Linked DNA regions of Methylomagnum ishizawai. The protein of the gene in region 2 interacts with the protein of the main gene of each other region in a pairwise test. Links are inferred from orthologs where the notes say so. Each region holds a gene or a part of one and is shown on either strand. Other genes may lie near its edges. The genes, in order: K5658_RS20535 and dsbD.

Region 1 (6,260 bases), 3.5 Mb from region 2 along the record:
CCCAGCGCGGCCTGGGCGAAACTGGCGGACACCGTCCCGCCGTCCAGCGGCAGGGATTCGCAGGCCAAGGCCAGGCCGGCCCCCGCGTTCTCGCGGGCCATGATATCCAGCCAGAGGGTTTCGCAGGCGTGCGGCGGCAGGTGGCGCAGGAAGCGGCGGTAGTCGTAGTGGACCCCCTTGGGCGGCTTGCGGGCGAGGAAGGCTTCCAGCCAGGGCGCGGCGGCGCTGGTTTCCGCCGCATCCAACCAGCCGCGCCACAGGGCGTTGCGCCATTCGCTTTTCAGTCCCCATTCCAGCACGTCCGCCGCCGCGAGTTCCAGGCGGGTTTCCCACCACGCCAACGGGGTGTTCCGGGTCAATTGGTACAGCCACCAAGCCCGCTGGCCCAGGGCTTCGCCTTTGGGCGGGGTTTCCTCCAGGGCGTCGGCTTTCCAGTCGGGGCCGAAGGCTTCCGGGGGTTCCAGCGTCCAGAGTTGCCGCAGCGATTTCCGCTCTTGGCCCAGGCAGGATTCCAGCCGCTCCGCCATGCGCCGGGCGTAGGCGCTGTCGGGTAATCGCACCAGCAAGGCGGCGGCGGCGATGCGGACTTCTTTCGCGCGGTCCTTCAAGGCGGCTTCCAAGGCGGCTTCGTCGTCCGGGCCGAGTCCTATCGCCAGTTCCATGAGCAGGGCGGCGCGTTCCTTGGCCCCCAGTTCCGGCAGGGCTTGGAGATAAAGGTCGCGGCCCTGGGCCGGATCGGTTGCCCGGCATCGTCCAAGATAGGCGGCGCGTTGTTCGGTGGTGCCGGTTTCCCAGGCGGAGATGTCCAACTCCAGGCCGCCCGAACCCACGGCATAGGCCCATTCGGGATTCCGGCCCGCCAGCCACAGGCCACGCTGGCCCAGCACGGGGCGCAACCCAGGACGCAGGGCGCGGCTGCGACGGCCCAGGTCCAGCGCCTCCGGCAACAGCCGCTCGGGCCAACGGACACCGGCCTTGGCCAAGCGGCGCAAGGCCTCGGCCTGCAAGCGCTCTGGGCCTTGGGCGAGGAGGATGGCGAGCGTGGCCGCCAATGCCGGGTCCGCGGCGGAGCCTAGGCTTTCGGGAGGACAAACCGCGGGCGGGTTTCCACCCGCGGGTGGGCGATAACCGGCGGCCCCGCAAACCGCGAACACCCCCGCCACGCCCAGCAAGGCGGAAGCCGGTTCCGTCCGTTGTTGGATCAATTGCTTGAGGGTGTCGCCGACCGCGCCCCCGGTGTCCGGCCATACCGGCGCTTGCCGCGCCACGCCGACCACGGCTTGCGCCGCCAAGGTTTCCAAGCCAGACATCAGCGTTGTCCTCCGGTCCAAACCAATTCCGGTGCCCAGGCGCTCAGGGGTAGCAGTTTTTCGCCATCCCATTCGCCGAACACCCCCATGGGCATCCCCCCGGACAAGGCCATTAAGCGCCAGCCCTCGCCCTCCGCCAGTACCAGGGGCAGGCGTCCGCCCTCCGCCGTATATAAAGCCCAACCGCCGTCATCGTATCCCGGCACGGCGGCGGGCACCGCCAAGGGCCAGGGGTTTTGCCAAGGGTTGGCGGCGATGCCTTGCGCCAGCGCGGTCCATTCGTCGTCGAGGGTTTGCGCCGGGAAATGGGCGGAACCCCCGGCTTCCGGCCCCGCCACCAGCAGGGCGCGGCTGGGACGGGTACCGGGATAATAGGCCAGGGTCAGGCGCAAGGCGGAGCCCACCAGGAAGGGCTGGGCGAACACCGGATTGCCATGGGCGAAATCCAGCAGCAAGGCGTGGCGTCCCGATTCCCGTCCGCGCAGCCAGACCCGCCGCTCCCATAGCCGCTCGTTCTCCTCGATCTGGCAGCCCAAGACTTCCCACAGGTCGGTCCAGCGCTCGCCCTGGGCCAGCACTTCATCCTTGTCCAAGGGCCAGCCCAGCGCGGCGCGGACATCGGCCTGGACCGGGGAGGGCAAGTCGGCGAAGCGGTCGAAGGCGTCCAGCAACAGGGCGAGCCGACCCATCGCGGCCAGGAGCCGTGCGGGCCAATCGCCGCCGGACCCGGCGATTTCGCCGAGCTTGCGGACCCGGAACGCCAGGCCGGGGGCTTGGGCATCGACCATCCGCGCCGCCAAGGCCCGCCAATCGGTCTTGGGATCGGCCAGGTTGCCGATACCCTGCCGGACTTGATCCTCCAGCCAGCGCCGCAATTCCGCGGCCCCCGCCGCCATGCGTTCCAGGCGCTTGGCTTCGCGCTTGGCGGCGGTGCCGGGATCGGCGGTGGTGGCGGGGGGTTCCGCTTGGGTTTTCTTTTCTTCCTGCCGCGCCGCCCGTTGTTGGCGCGAGGCCAGCCATTCCGCCACCCAGGCCGGTGGCTCGGTGGTGGCGATGGCGTCGGGTTTGCGGACTTGCAGTAGCAGCAAGGCCAAGCCGTGCTTACAGGGGAATTTGCGGCTGGGGCAGGTGCAACGGAAGGCGGGTCCGCCGCCCAGGTCGATTTGCACTTGATAAGGTTTGGAACCGCTGCCCTGGCATTCGCCCCACAGGGCGCTGTCGGATTGGCCCAGCGTAGGCCATTTGGCGGGTACGGCCAACCCTTGTCCGGCTTTGGCCGAGGCGGCGTCGGGGGCGAGTTGCAGGACTTGTTCGGGGGTCAACGACATGTTCCGCGCTCATGGGGTTGAGGGTTATCGCCGGTTTCCAAGCGGAACTTGGAAGCCGGCGATAGGCAAGCGTACCGGGCCTGTGGCTTTCTTGCCAGCGCGGTTAGACGCTATGGCGCCACCTGGTCCACCGTCACCGCGTAATGGCCGTCGTCCTCCGGCGCGAGTGGCGCGGTCTGGCCCTGGAGATCGCCGGGGCTGGGCGTGGGCTTGCCGCTTTTGGATATCCGCGCCCCGATCACCACCTGTTCGAACGACGACAGGTTCATGCCTTGCATCATGGCCATGGAATCGTCCAGCACCACCTCCAGCGGCAAATCCCCGGCCCGCTTCTTGACCACGGCCAGCGGCATGGGCGGGCCTTGGGCGGCGCGGGCGAAGATGAACAAGGCATCGTCCGGCGCGGCCCGGTCCTTGAAACCTTCGGCTAGCTTGACCTGGACATGGATGCGCTTGCCGGGCGCTGGGGCCTGGGCGGGCGGGGCGGTTGCGGCGGGGACGGGCAAGCCCTGGACCTCGGCCAGATAGCGGTCGATTTGGCGGGCTTCCTCGCTTTGCGGCGGGAATTGGGCCTTGAGCCGGGTCCAGTAGTCCACGGCCTGGGCGGTATCCTTGCGCTGGGCGGCGGCGATGCCCGCCATCCATAACGCGCCCTTGTGCTGGGGGTCTTGCTTCAGCACCGCCTCGACCAATTCGGTGGGCTTGCCTTCCAATACGCCTTGGTTGGCCCCGGCCAGGGCTTCGGCGTAATAGGCTTTGAGGTCGAGGTTGTCCGGGGCCAGCTTCATGGCGTACTCGAAGGCCGTGACCGCCTTGTCGGGCTGGTTCACGATCAACAGCGAGCGGCCCAACATGGTCCAGCCTTCCAGGTCGTTGGGATTCTGCTTGAGGCGCTCGGCTAGGCGCTGGATGCTTTCTTCCAGGCCGGACGGGGTATTGGGCTGGGCCTGGGCTTGGATTTGGGCCGGGGCCAGTCCCAGCAAATCGGGCCGTCCCAGCGAGAAATACGCCAGCAAGCCGACCAAGGGCAGGGCGACGAGCGTCACCGCCAGCGCGATGCGTCCGCCTGGGTCCGCTTCCGGGGCTTGGGGGGAGCCCGCCATTTCCAAATCGTCCAGCAGGCCGCGTTCCGATTCGGCGTCCAGCTTGCCCAAATCCCCGGCATCGGCGGTTTCCCGCGCCAGTTCTTCCTGCCGGTGCCGGTGCAATAGCAGGTTGAGTTTGGCCCGGTCGGCCCCGCCGCCGGTCTTGCCGGTCAGGGCGGGCAGGAAGCAGGTATAGCCCAACAGCAGCAGCAAGGCCGCCGCGATCCAAAATTCGATCATCTTCGATTCCACGGGGGTTCGGCATAGCCCGGTCGGGGCGCTAGCCTTCGAGGTTCTTCTTGAGCCGTTCCAGGCGCTGGCGTTCTTCGTCGGTCAGTTCCAGCCGGGCCAGGGTGGGGCGTTGGCGTTGATGCTTCCACAGGAACAGCGCCACCGCCAATAGGATCAGGACCGGCCCGGTCCAGAGCAATACGGTGATGGGCTTGACCGGCGGGCGGTACAGGACGAAATCGCCATAGCGGTCGGTGAGGAAGCGCACCGCCTCCTGTTCGCTCTGGCCGCTTTGGATGATGCCGTAGACCTCGTCGCGCAAATCCTTGGCGAGATCGGCGTCGGAATCGGCCAGCGATTGGTTTTGGCACACGAGGCAGCGCAGTTCCTCGATCAGGTTCTCGTAACGGCGCTGCTTGGCGGGGTCGTCGAATTGGCGGACTTCGACCGCCAGGGCGGAACCGGCGAAAAGGCCCGCGAGGAACAATAGGATGAAGCGGATCGTGAAGGGGGAGCCTTGCAACTGGCGAACAGAGGATAGCCGGGTTGAACACATCATGAGGGGGAGCCTTGCAACTGGCGGATCAGGGGGAGCAGGGTATTTTCCAGGATTTCCGGGGTGATGGGCCCGGTGAATTTGTGGCGGATGATCCCGGCCCGGTCGATGACGAAGGTTTCCGGCACGCCGTACACGCCCCAGTCGATGCCGGTCTTGCCGTCGGCGTCGAAGGCGCTGGCGGTGTAGGGGTTGCCATAGCGGTCGAGCCAGGCCAGGGCATCCTCGCGCTGGTCCTTGTAGTTGAGCCCGTAGATCGGCACCAGCTTGCGCTTGGCGAGTTCCACCAACACCGGATGTTCCTGGCGGCAGGACACGCACCAGGAGGCCCAGACATTGACCAAGGCCACTTGTCCCTTGAAGTCGGCGGGGGCCAGGGTTTTCTGGGCGTCGGCGACCTGGGGCAGGGCGAAGGCCGGGGCGGGTTTGCCGATGAAGGGCGAGGGCACTTCCCTGGGGTCGAGGGTCAGGCCGATGGCGAGGAAGATCACCATCACGAGGAAGACGGCGAGGGGGATGAGGAAGCGCATGGTGGGGAATTCCAGGGCGAAAAAAGCATCGGCGGGACCGCCCCGCCGATGCCTGCCATTATCGCATGGGCTCAATGGGTTTGAGCGTGGACCAGGGCATTCAACAGGGCGCCGGATTCGATATTGTCCAGCACTTTCTGTAAGGCCTTGCGGTTTTTGACATTCACCACCAAGGGCGCGCCGATAGCGCCGTGGATGCCGGGCTGGTCGGCTTTTTTGTAGAGGATGAGCAAAACCTGGGCGTCCTCGGGGCGTTCCAGGCCGATCAAGGCGGCTTCGCGGTCGTCCAGGGCGAAGTCGTAATGGATGCCGAAGCGGACGGGGTCGGCCACGGAGAGGCTGAGGTCGGGGCGGTCCGCCGATTGCAACCAATGCACCAGTTCGTCGCCGCCTTCTTGGTGGAAGAGCTTGAAGTGCGTGCAATCCTCGAAGCCGACGATGCCTTCGGGGAAATGGAGGAGGGTGTCGGGGTCGATGGGTTGCTCGCCGAAAGCCAGGGTGGGTAGGGCTTGCATGGGGGGCTCCTGGGTTTGGGGGGGGGAAAGGCGCGATGGGCCGAATGGCCCTGGGGAAAGTTTATACCGGGATGGGGAAAGGCTTGTTCCCAAGCGGGTTGGGGAACAAGTTGTCCCGTATATGGGGTGTCGAATCCATTGTGGGAGGCGGCAAGTTCCTCTGGTCGGCGTAATCCAGGGATAGGAGGTTTTGGCTCATGGAGAAGGCTCCTGCACAAAGGGTGGATGGGAGGTTGCGCGGAGTTTCGTGTGTGGGCAAGCCGGGCGGGGCTTGGGGGCGGACGCTGGAAATTTTAAAGCTGGCTTTGGTCTTGATCCACAAGCGTCCAAAGCCAGCTTTGGATTCCGGCCCGGGTCGTGAAGGGCTGTCGAGCGGGGGAAATATAAAGACGGGAACTGGATTCCCAAGCCCGAACCTGGGAACCCGGCGAAAACCTCAAATCACCGCGTCGAACAACTCCAACTGCGGTGATCCCAAATAAATACCCTTGGCCGCGCCCGCCCCCGAATGCGCCTTGCGGAACGCCTCGGAATGGGTCCAAGCCTCGAACGCTTCCCGCGACTCCCACACCGAATGCGAGGCGAACACGCTGTATTCCTCGGTGGCCGGGCCTTGCAACAGATGGAATTCCTTGAACCCCGGCACTTCGTCGAGATAAGACTCGCGCTTCCGCCAAATCTCGATGAACTCCTCCTCCTTGCCGG
Region 2 (6,492 bases):
GACTCGTCGATGCCGGGCGCGGGCGCTTCCTCGATCACCTTTTGATGGCGGCGCTGGGTGGAGCAATCGCGCTCGCCCAGATGCACCACGTTGCCATGGCTGTCGGCGATGACCTGGAATTCGATATGGCGCGGGTTCTCCAGGAACTTCTCCATGTAGACCATATCGTTGCCGAAGGCGGCGGCGGCTTCGCCACGGGTCAGGTTGATGGCGCTGTGGAGGTTGGCCTCGCTATGCACCACCCGCATCCCGCGGCCACCGCCACCGCCCGCCGCCTTGATGATGACCGGGAGGCCGATGCGGCGGGCGATCTTGATATTGGTCTCGTGGTCGTCGCCCAGGGGACCGTCGGAACCGGGGATGCAGGGGATGCCGGCCTTCTTCATGGCGGCGATGGCGGCGACCTTGTCGCCCATCATACGGATGGTGTCGGGCCGGGGACCGATGAAGATGAAGCCGCTCTGGATCACCTTCTCGGCGAAATCGGCGTTTTCCGACAGGAAGCCGTAGCCGGGATGGATGGCGACCGAATCCGTCACCTCGGCGGCGCTGATGATGGCGGGCACGTTGAGATAGCTTTCCTTCGAGGACGCGGGGCCGATGCACACCGATTCGTCGGCCAGGCGCACATGCTTGAGGTCGCGGTCGGCCTCGGAATGCACGGCCACGGCCTTGATGCCGAGTTCGCGGCAAGCCCTGAGGATGCGTAGGGCGATCTCGCCCCGGTTGGCGATGAGGATTTTACCGAGCATGGAGATAACCTTGGGGTGGGGGCGGCTTATTCGATGACGAACAGCGGCTGGTTATATTCCACGGGCTGGGCGTTCTCCACCATGACCTTGGCCACGGTGCCGGACTTGTCGGCCTCGATCTGGTTGAGGATTTTCATCGCCTCGATGATGCACAGGGTTTCCCCGGCCTCGACCCGCTGGCCGACCTCGACGAAAGCCTTGGCCCCTGGAGCCGACGAACGATAGAAGGTGCCGACCATGGGCGAGCGGACGACGTGCCCGGTGATGCGGTCGCCCTCGCCCGCCGCCGGGGCTTCCGGGGTGGCGGCCGGCGCTGGCGATGGCTGATAGGCGATGGGCTGCATCCCCGGCTGCATCATCGGGATGTATTGCGGCCCGGCGACCGCTTGGGAGCCTTGCCGACTGATACGGACCGATTCCTCTCCCTCGCGGATTTCGATTTCCGCAATATCGGACTCGCCGATCATTTCGATCAGCTTTTTTATTTTTCTAATATCCATGGTGTTATCGACCTTGCTCTAGGGTTTGAAAGGCGGCCTCGAGGGCCAAGCCATAACCGGAAGCGCCCAGCCCACAAATCACGCCCTGGGCGATATCGGACAGATAGGAATGATGGCGGAACGGCTCACGCGCATGGATGTTGGAGAGGTGGACCTCGATGAACGGGATGCGGGTGGCCTGGAAGGCATCGCGCAGGGCGATGCTGGTATGGGTATAGGCGGCGGGATTGACGAGGATGAAATCCACCTTTTCATGGTAGGCGCGGTGGATGCGTTCGATCAATTCATGCTCGGCGTTGCTCTGGAAGGCGTCCAGTTGGTGGCCGCGGGTTTCCGCCATCCTGGCGAGCCGATCCACGATGTCCTGCAAGGTTTGCCGACCATAGACCTCGGGTTCGCGGACCCCCAGCATGTTCAGGTTCGGGCCGTTCAGGACCAAGATGCTCGCCACGGGAAAACCTCCGGTTAAAGGCATTGTAAGGGAAAAAGCGCGGGTATTTTGCCGAAACCGGCAAATCTTGTCCATGAAGCCGGATTTTCCGCGATGATCGCGGCAGTTGGTGCAAATAACCCAGGATTTCGGCGCGGAACTCAGGGCCGGGTTTCCAGCCAGGGCCGGACGAGATCGATGACTTGCTGGCGCTCGAAGCCGCCGGTATGGATGGCGACCGGCGTCCCCGCGCGGTCGAACACCACCGAGAACGGCAACACCGACAGGTGGTTGCCGAGTTGGTCGGCCCAATGCGGCACGCGCTCGTCGCCGAGCAGGATGGGATAATCGACGGGGTTGTCCTTGAGGAAATTACGGACCTCTTCCGGGTCGTCGATGGCGGCCCCGACGAATTGCAAGCCTTGCGGGCCGAGTTCCTGCTGCAAGCGCGAGAACTCCGGCATTTCCTCCCGGCATGGCGGGCACCAAGTGGCCCAGAAGTTGAGGACCACCACCTTGCCGCGCCATTCGGCCAAGGCGTGCGGCGTGCCCGCGAGATCGTGCAGCGGCGGTTCGAGGATGGGTTCCGTGGGGGACGCCAGCCAGTGTTGGGTGGCGATACCGGCCAGCAAGGCGGCGACCGCGATCAATGGATACAACACTTTGCCGGTCATCAGCGCACCACCTTCCGCACATGCTCCACGAAGTTCTCGGCGTCCATATAGCCCACCACCCGGAACGCCTTGCGCTCCTCCTGATCCGGCCCGAAGAACAAGGTGGCCGGCGGTCCCACCAAGCCGAAGCGCTTGAGCAGGGCCGTGTCGTCCTCGGTGTTGTCGGTGACATCGGCTTGCAATAGGACCACATCGGCCAACGCGGCCCGCACCTTGGCATCGGTGAAGGTATAGCGCTCCATCTCCTTGCAGGACACGCACCAATCGGCGTAATAATCCAGCATCGCCCAACGCCCGGCGGCCTGGGCCTTCTGGATTTCGCGGTCGAGTTCGGCCACCGATTTGACCCGCCGGAATTCCAGGGATTGCGGGGCCGCCGTCCCGGTACCGCCCGCCGCGACCGCCTGCAAACCGCGCAAGGGTTGCAAGGGATCGCCCGTGTTGGCGGCCACGCCGATCAAGAGCAGGACGCCATAGGCCAGCATCACGATCCCGACGCCCTTCCACAGCCTGCGCCAACCCGAAGCGGGCTGCGGCAGCGTATCCAGCGCCCCCAGATACATCGCCGGGATAATCAGCAGCAAAGCCCACAGGAACATCGAAGCCGCGGACGGCAGGATACGCGCCAACAACCACACGGCGATACCCAGCAAACCCACACCGAACACGGCTTTCACCGAATTCATCCAGATACCGGCCTTGGGCAGCAGCTTCCCGGCGGAAGCCCCGATGGCCAGCAGCGGCAACCCCATCCCCAGCCCCAGCGCGAACAAGGCGCAAAAACCCAGCACCCAATCGCCGGACTGGCCGATATAGATCAAGGCGCCGGCCAGCGGGGCCGCGACACACGGCCCGACGATCAAGGCCGAGAGCGCCCCCATCACCGCCGCGCCCGCCAGCGTGCCGCCATGCTGGCGGTTGCTCCAACCGACCACACGGTCCTGGATGAAACCGGGCATTTGCAGGGTGAACAAGCCGAACATCGACAAGGCCAGCACCACGAACACCGCGCTGAAGGCGATGATGACCCTGGGCTCCTGGAACAAGGCTTGCAGATTGCCGCCGAACAGCCCCGCCAACACCCCGAACACCGCATAGGCCAAGGCCGAAGCCAGCACGTAGCTCAGCGACAGGAAGAAAGCGCGGCGGGTGGTCAGATGATGGCCATGGCCGACCACGATGCCGGACAGGATGGGAATCATCGGGAACACGCAAGGCGTGAAAGCCAGCAGCAAGCCCATCCCCAAGAAGCTCGCCACCGTCAGCCACAGCGAATCGTTTTGCAACGAAGAGAAAATCTGGCACTGCTCGGACTGCGGCGCGTCCTCGACGAAACCCGCGGCGGATTTCATCTCGCATTCGCCGGCGGGGGCGGCTCCGGGCGCGGGCGTGGTTTCCGCGCCGGCCTGAACCGTACCGGCGGCGGGCAATGGCAACTCGACCGTCTGGTTCATCGGCGGATAGCACACGCCGCGGTCGGCGCACCCCTGGAACCCGGCCTTCAAGGCCAGTTTGAGCGGTTGGGCCGCGCCGCGCACCAGCGGCAGCGCGAAAGCCACCGTTTTGTGGAACACCTCGACATCGCCGAATTCCTCGTCGTGCTTGGGTTCGCCAGGGGGAATCTGGTAATCGCCCAGCGTGACGCCCGGCGTCCCGGCCAGGGCGAGCTTGAACTTCTCGCGGTAGAGGTAATAGCCGTCGGCGATCTGCCAATGCAGCCACAGGGTATGATCGTCCTTCACCTCGGCGAAGAACCGGAACGCCTGCTCGGCGGGCAATAGTTCATCCTGGCCGGAACCCGTTTTCAGCCCCAAGGCATGGAGCGCCCCGCCCAGCACCGAATTCGACGCCGCCGCGACATTCAACGGCGGTGGCGCGGGCCAATCCAAGCGCAGCGTCCGTTTGAGCGGCGGATAGCACACCCCGGCATCGGCGCAGCCCTGCACGCTCATCTCCAAAGCCAGGGCTTGCGCCCCGCCCTCTTGGCGCGCCACCGGCAGACGGATTTGGGCATGGTGCCGGTAAACCTCCATCTCGCCGAAAATCTCGTCGTGTTTCAGCTTGCCTTCGGGCAACACCGGCTCGCCCAATTGGACCCCTGGGGTCTGGGTGGCGAATTTGAATTTCTTGCGGTAGAGGTGATAGCCCTCGGCGATCTCCCAATCCAACAACACGGCGTCGCCCTCGATCCGGGCCGCGCTCCGGAACGCCTGTTCGGCCGGCAACAGGTCTTTGCCTTCCAGCGCCCAGGCCGCGCCCACGCACCACAGGCACAGCACAAAAAAGCCGCCCCAGGCTCCCAGGCGGCGGATGGACGGCGGGTTCGAGATCATGGTTCTTCGGGAGGATGTAGGCATGTGCTGATCCAGTGCAGATAGGGAGCCGAGCCACGCGCCACGGGCAGGGCGACGATCTCGGGGACATCGTAGGGATGGCGGGATTGGATGAAAGTTTCCAAGGCCGGATAGAGCGCGGCTTCGGTCTTGATCACAAGGAGGTGTTCGGAGGCCCGCTCGGTCTTGCCTTCCCAGGTGTAGACCGAAACCAGGCCGGGCAGGATATTGACGCAGGCCGCGAGCCGCTCGGCGACCAGGGCGTCGGCCAACGTCCCGGCGCTATCGGCGTCGGGGCAGGTGCAGAAAACTAGACAGTATGCGGTGGACATGGCAAAAAGTCCTGGGTTTTCCCGAATTTTACCGTATGAGGATGGGATGGACATTAGACAATGGTTATTGGCCGCCGTGGTGGCCCTGCCGCTCCTGGAGCTTTACCTTCTAATCAAGCTGTTCGGGGCGCTGGGCTTCGTCGCGACCCTGGCCCTGCTGCTGGGCGCGGCCGGCCTGGGAATGTCGCTGTTGCGCTCGCAGGGCTTATCGACCTGGATGAACGTGCAACGCGCCCTGGCGCGGGGCGAAACCCCGGCCCTGGAAATGTTGGAAAGCGGGCTGGTGGCCCTGGGCGGCTTGCTCTTGGTGATACCGGGATTCCTGAGCGATATCCTGGGACTGGCCTGTTTGATTCCGGCGAGCCGGAAAAAGTTGGCGGGCTATCTGCTGCAAAAGTTCGTGGTGCTGCCGGGCGACGGGACGGAACCGCCGCAAGGCCAGCGGGTCATTGAGGGGGAATTCAAACGGGAACGGGACTGAGCGGCGCGGGTCGGCCACCCGGTGGCCCGGATTCGGTCGCACCCCCATCCGGGCCACGACACCCATATCGCCCCGCCGGGACGGCGGCCTCCTGGACCGCGCCGCCAGAACCAGCCCGTCCTTCCCGCCCCCCACCGCCCAGCGAGACATCTCCATGCCCACCCAGCGTCTCACCATCGAAGGGATGCACTGCCAAGGTTGCGCCGGCATCATCGAACAAGCGGCCCTCAAGGTCGCCGGCGTGCGGCTGGCCCAGGCCGACTACGACACGGGCACGCTCGAAGTCCTGTTCGACGCCGCCCGCACCAGCCCGGCCCTCATCGCCGCCGCCGTCGAACAAGCGGGCTACGGCTGTTCGCCGCGGCAGCGGTCGCGCCCGGTCTGGCGCAACCTGGGACGCCTCGCAAGCGTGGCGCTGGCCCTGGCCGGCATCGGCGGGCTAACGACCGTGGGGATCGACCTGGCCGACCGTTTCCGCCTGCCGCAATTCGAGCATGGCATGGGCTATGGCCTGTTGTTCCTGGTGGGCTTGTTCACCGGCTTCCATTGCATCGGCATGTGCGGCGGCTTCGTGGTGGGCTATACCGCCCGCTCCGCCCAGAAACCCGGACGCGCCCGCTGGCTGGGACATGCCGCCTACGGGCTGGGCAAGACCTTGTCCTATACCCTGATCGGCGGGCTGTTCGGGCTGTTGGGTTCGTTCATCGCCTTCACCCCCATGATCCGGGGCTATGCCGCCCTGGCGGCGGGGACGTTCTTGATCCTGTTCGGGATCAACATGCTGGATTGGTTTCCCAGCCTGCACCGCATCGGTCTCAGGATGCCCCGGTTCCTGGCCCGCTTCCTCAGCATCGAAAGCAAAAAACACCCCAGCCCCTTCGCCATCGGCCTGCTCAACGGCCTGATGATCGCCTGCGGCCCGCTGCAAGCCATGTACGTCATGGCCGCCGGGACCGGGGATTTCCTGGAGGGGGCCAAGCTGCTGCTGGC

Evidence for each region.
Region 1: the proteins of dsbD (region 2) and K5658_RS20535 interact in binary tests that used the Escherichia coli proteins (3 or more experiments, as listed by UniProt). The link is inferred for Methylomagnum ishizawai from one-to-one orthologs.

What each region holds. Positions count from the first base shown.
Region 1 is NZ_AP019783.1:4,543,022-4,549,281, reverse strand. The notes cover bases 3,276-6,097. They hold K5658_RS20535 (DsbE family thiol:disulfide interchange protein), read right to left. Parts: upstream 5,041-6,097; coding sequence 4,510-5,040; downstream 3,276-4,509. Other genes in these bases: hmuQ (heme-degrading protein HmuQ), read right to left, coding at 5,992-6,097; fliW (flagellar assembly protein FliW), read right to left, coding at 5,112-5,555; K5658_RS20540 (cytochrome c-type biogenesis protein), read right to left, coding at 4,004-4,513; ccmI (c-type cytochrome biogenesis protein CcmI), read right to left, coding at 3,276-3,963. In the rest of the region: K5658_RS20555 (DUF5691 domain-containing protein), read right to left, coding at 1-1,310; K5658_RS20550 (SWIM zinc finger family protein), read right to left, coding at 1,310-2,638; more of ccmI, read right to left, coding at 2,749-3,275; more of hmuQ, read right to left, coding at 6,098-6,260. UniProt on the Escherichia coli protein: Involved in disulfide bond formation. Catalyzes a late, reductive step in the assembly of periplasmic c-type cytochromes, probably the reduction of disulfide bonds of the apocytochrome c to allow covalent linkage with the heme.
Region 2 is NZ_AP019783.1:1,057,629-1,064,120, reverse strand. The notes cover bases 2,023-5,076. They hold dsbD (protein-disulfide reductase DsbD), read right to left. Parts: upstream 4,690-5,076; coding sequence 2,356-4,689; downstream 2,023-2,355. Other genes in these bases: K5658_RS04890 (FxsA family protein), read left to right, coding at 5,068-5,076; cutA (divalent-cation tolerance protein CutA), read right to left, coding at 4,686-5,021; K5658_RS04905 (TlpA family protein disulfide reductase), read right to left, coding at 2,023-2,356. In the rest of the region: accC (acetyl-CoA carboxylase biotin carboxylase subunit), read right to left, coding at 1-752; accB (acetyl-CoA carboxylase biotin carboxyl carrier protein), read right to left, coding at 779-1,252; aroQ (type II 3-dehydroquinate dehydratase), read right to left, coding at 1,257-1,703; more of K5658_RS04905, read right to left, coding at 1,844-2,022; more of K5658_RS04890, read left to right, coding at 5,077-5,502; K5658_RS04885 (urease accessory protein UreH domain-containing protein), read left to right, coding at 5,657-6,492. UniProt on the Escherichia coli protein: Required to facilitate the formation of correct disulfide bonds in some periplasmic proteins and for the assembly of the periplasmic c-type cytochromes.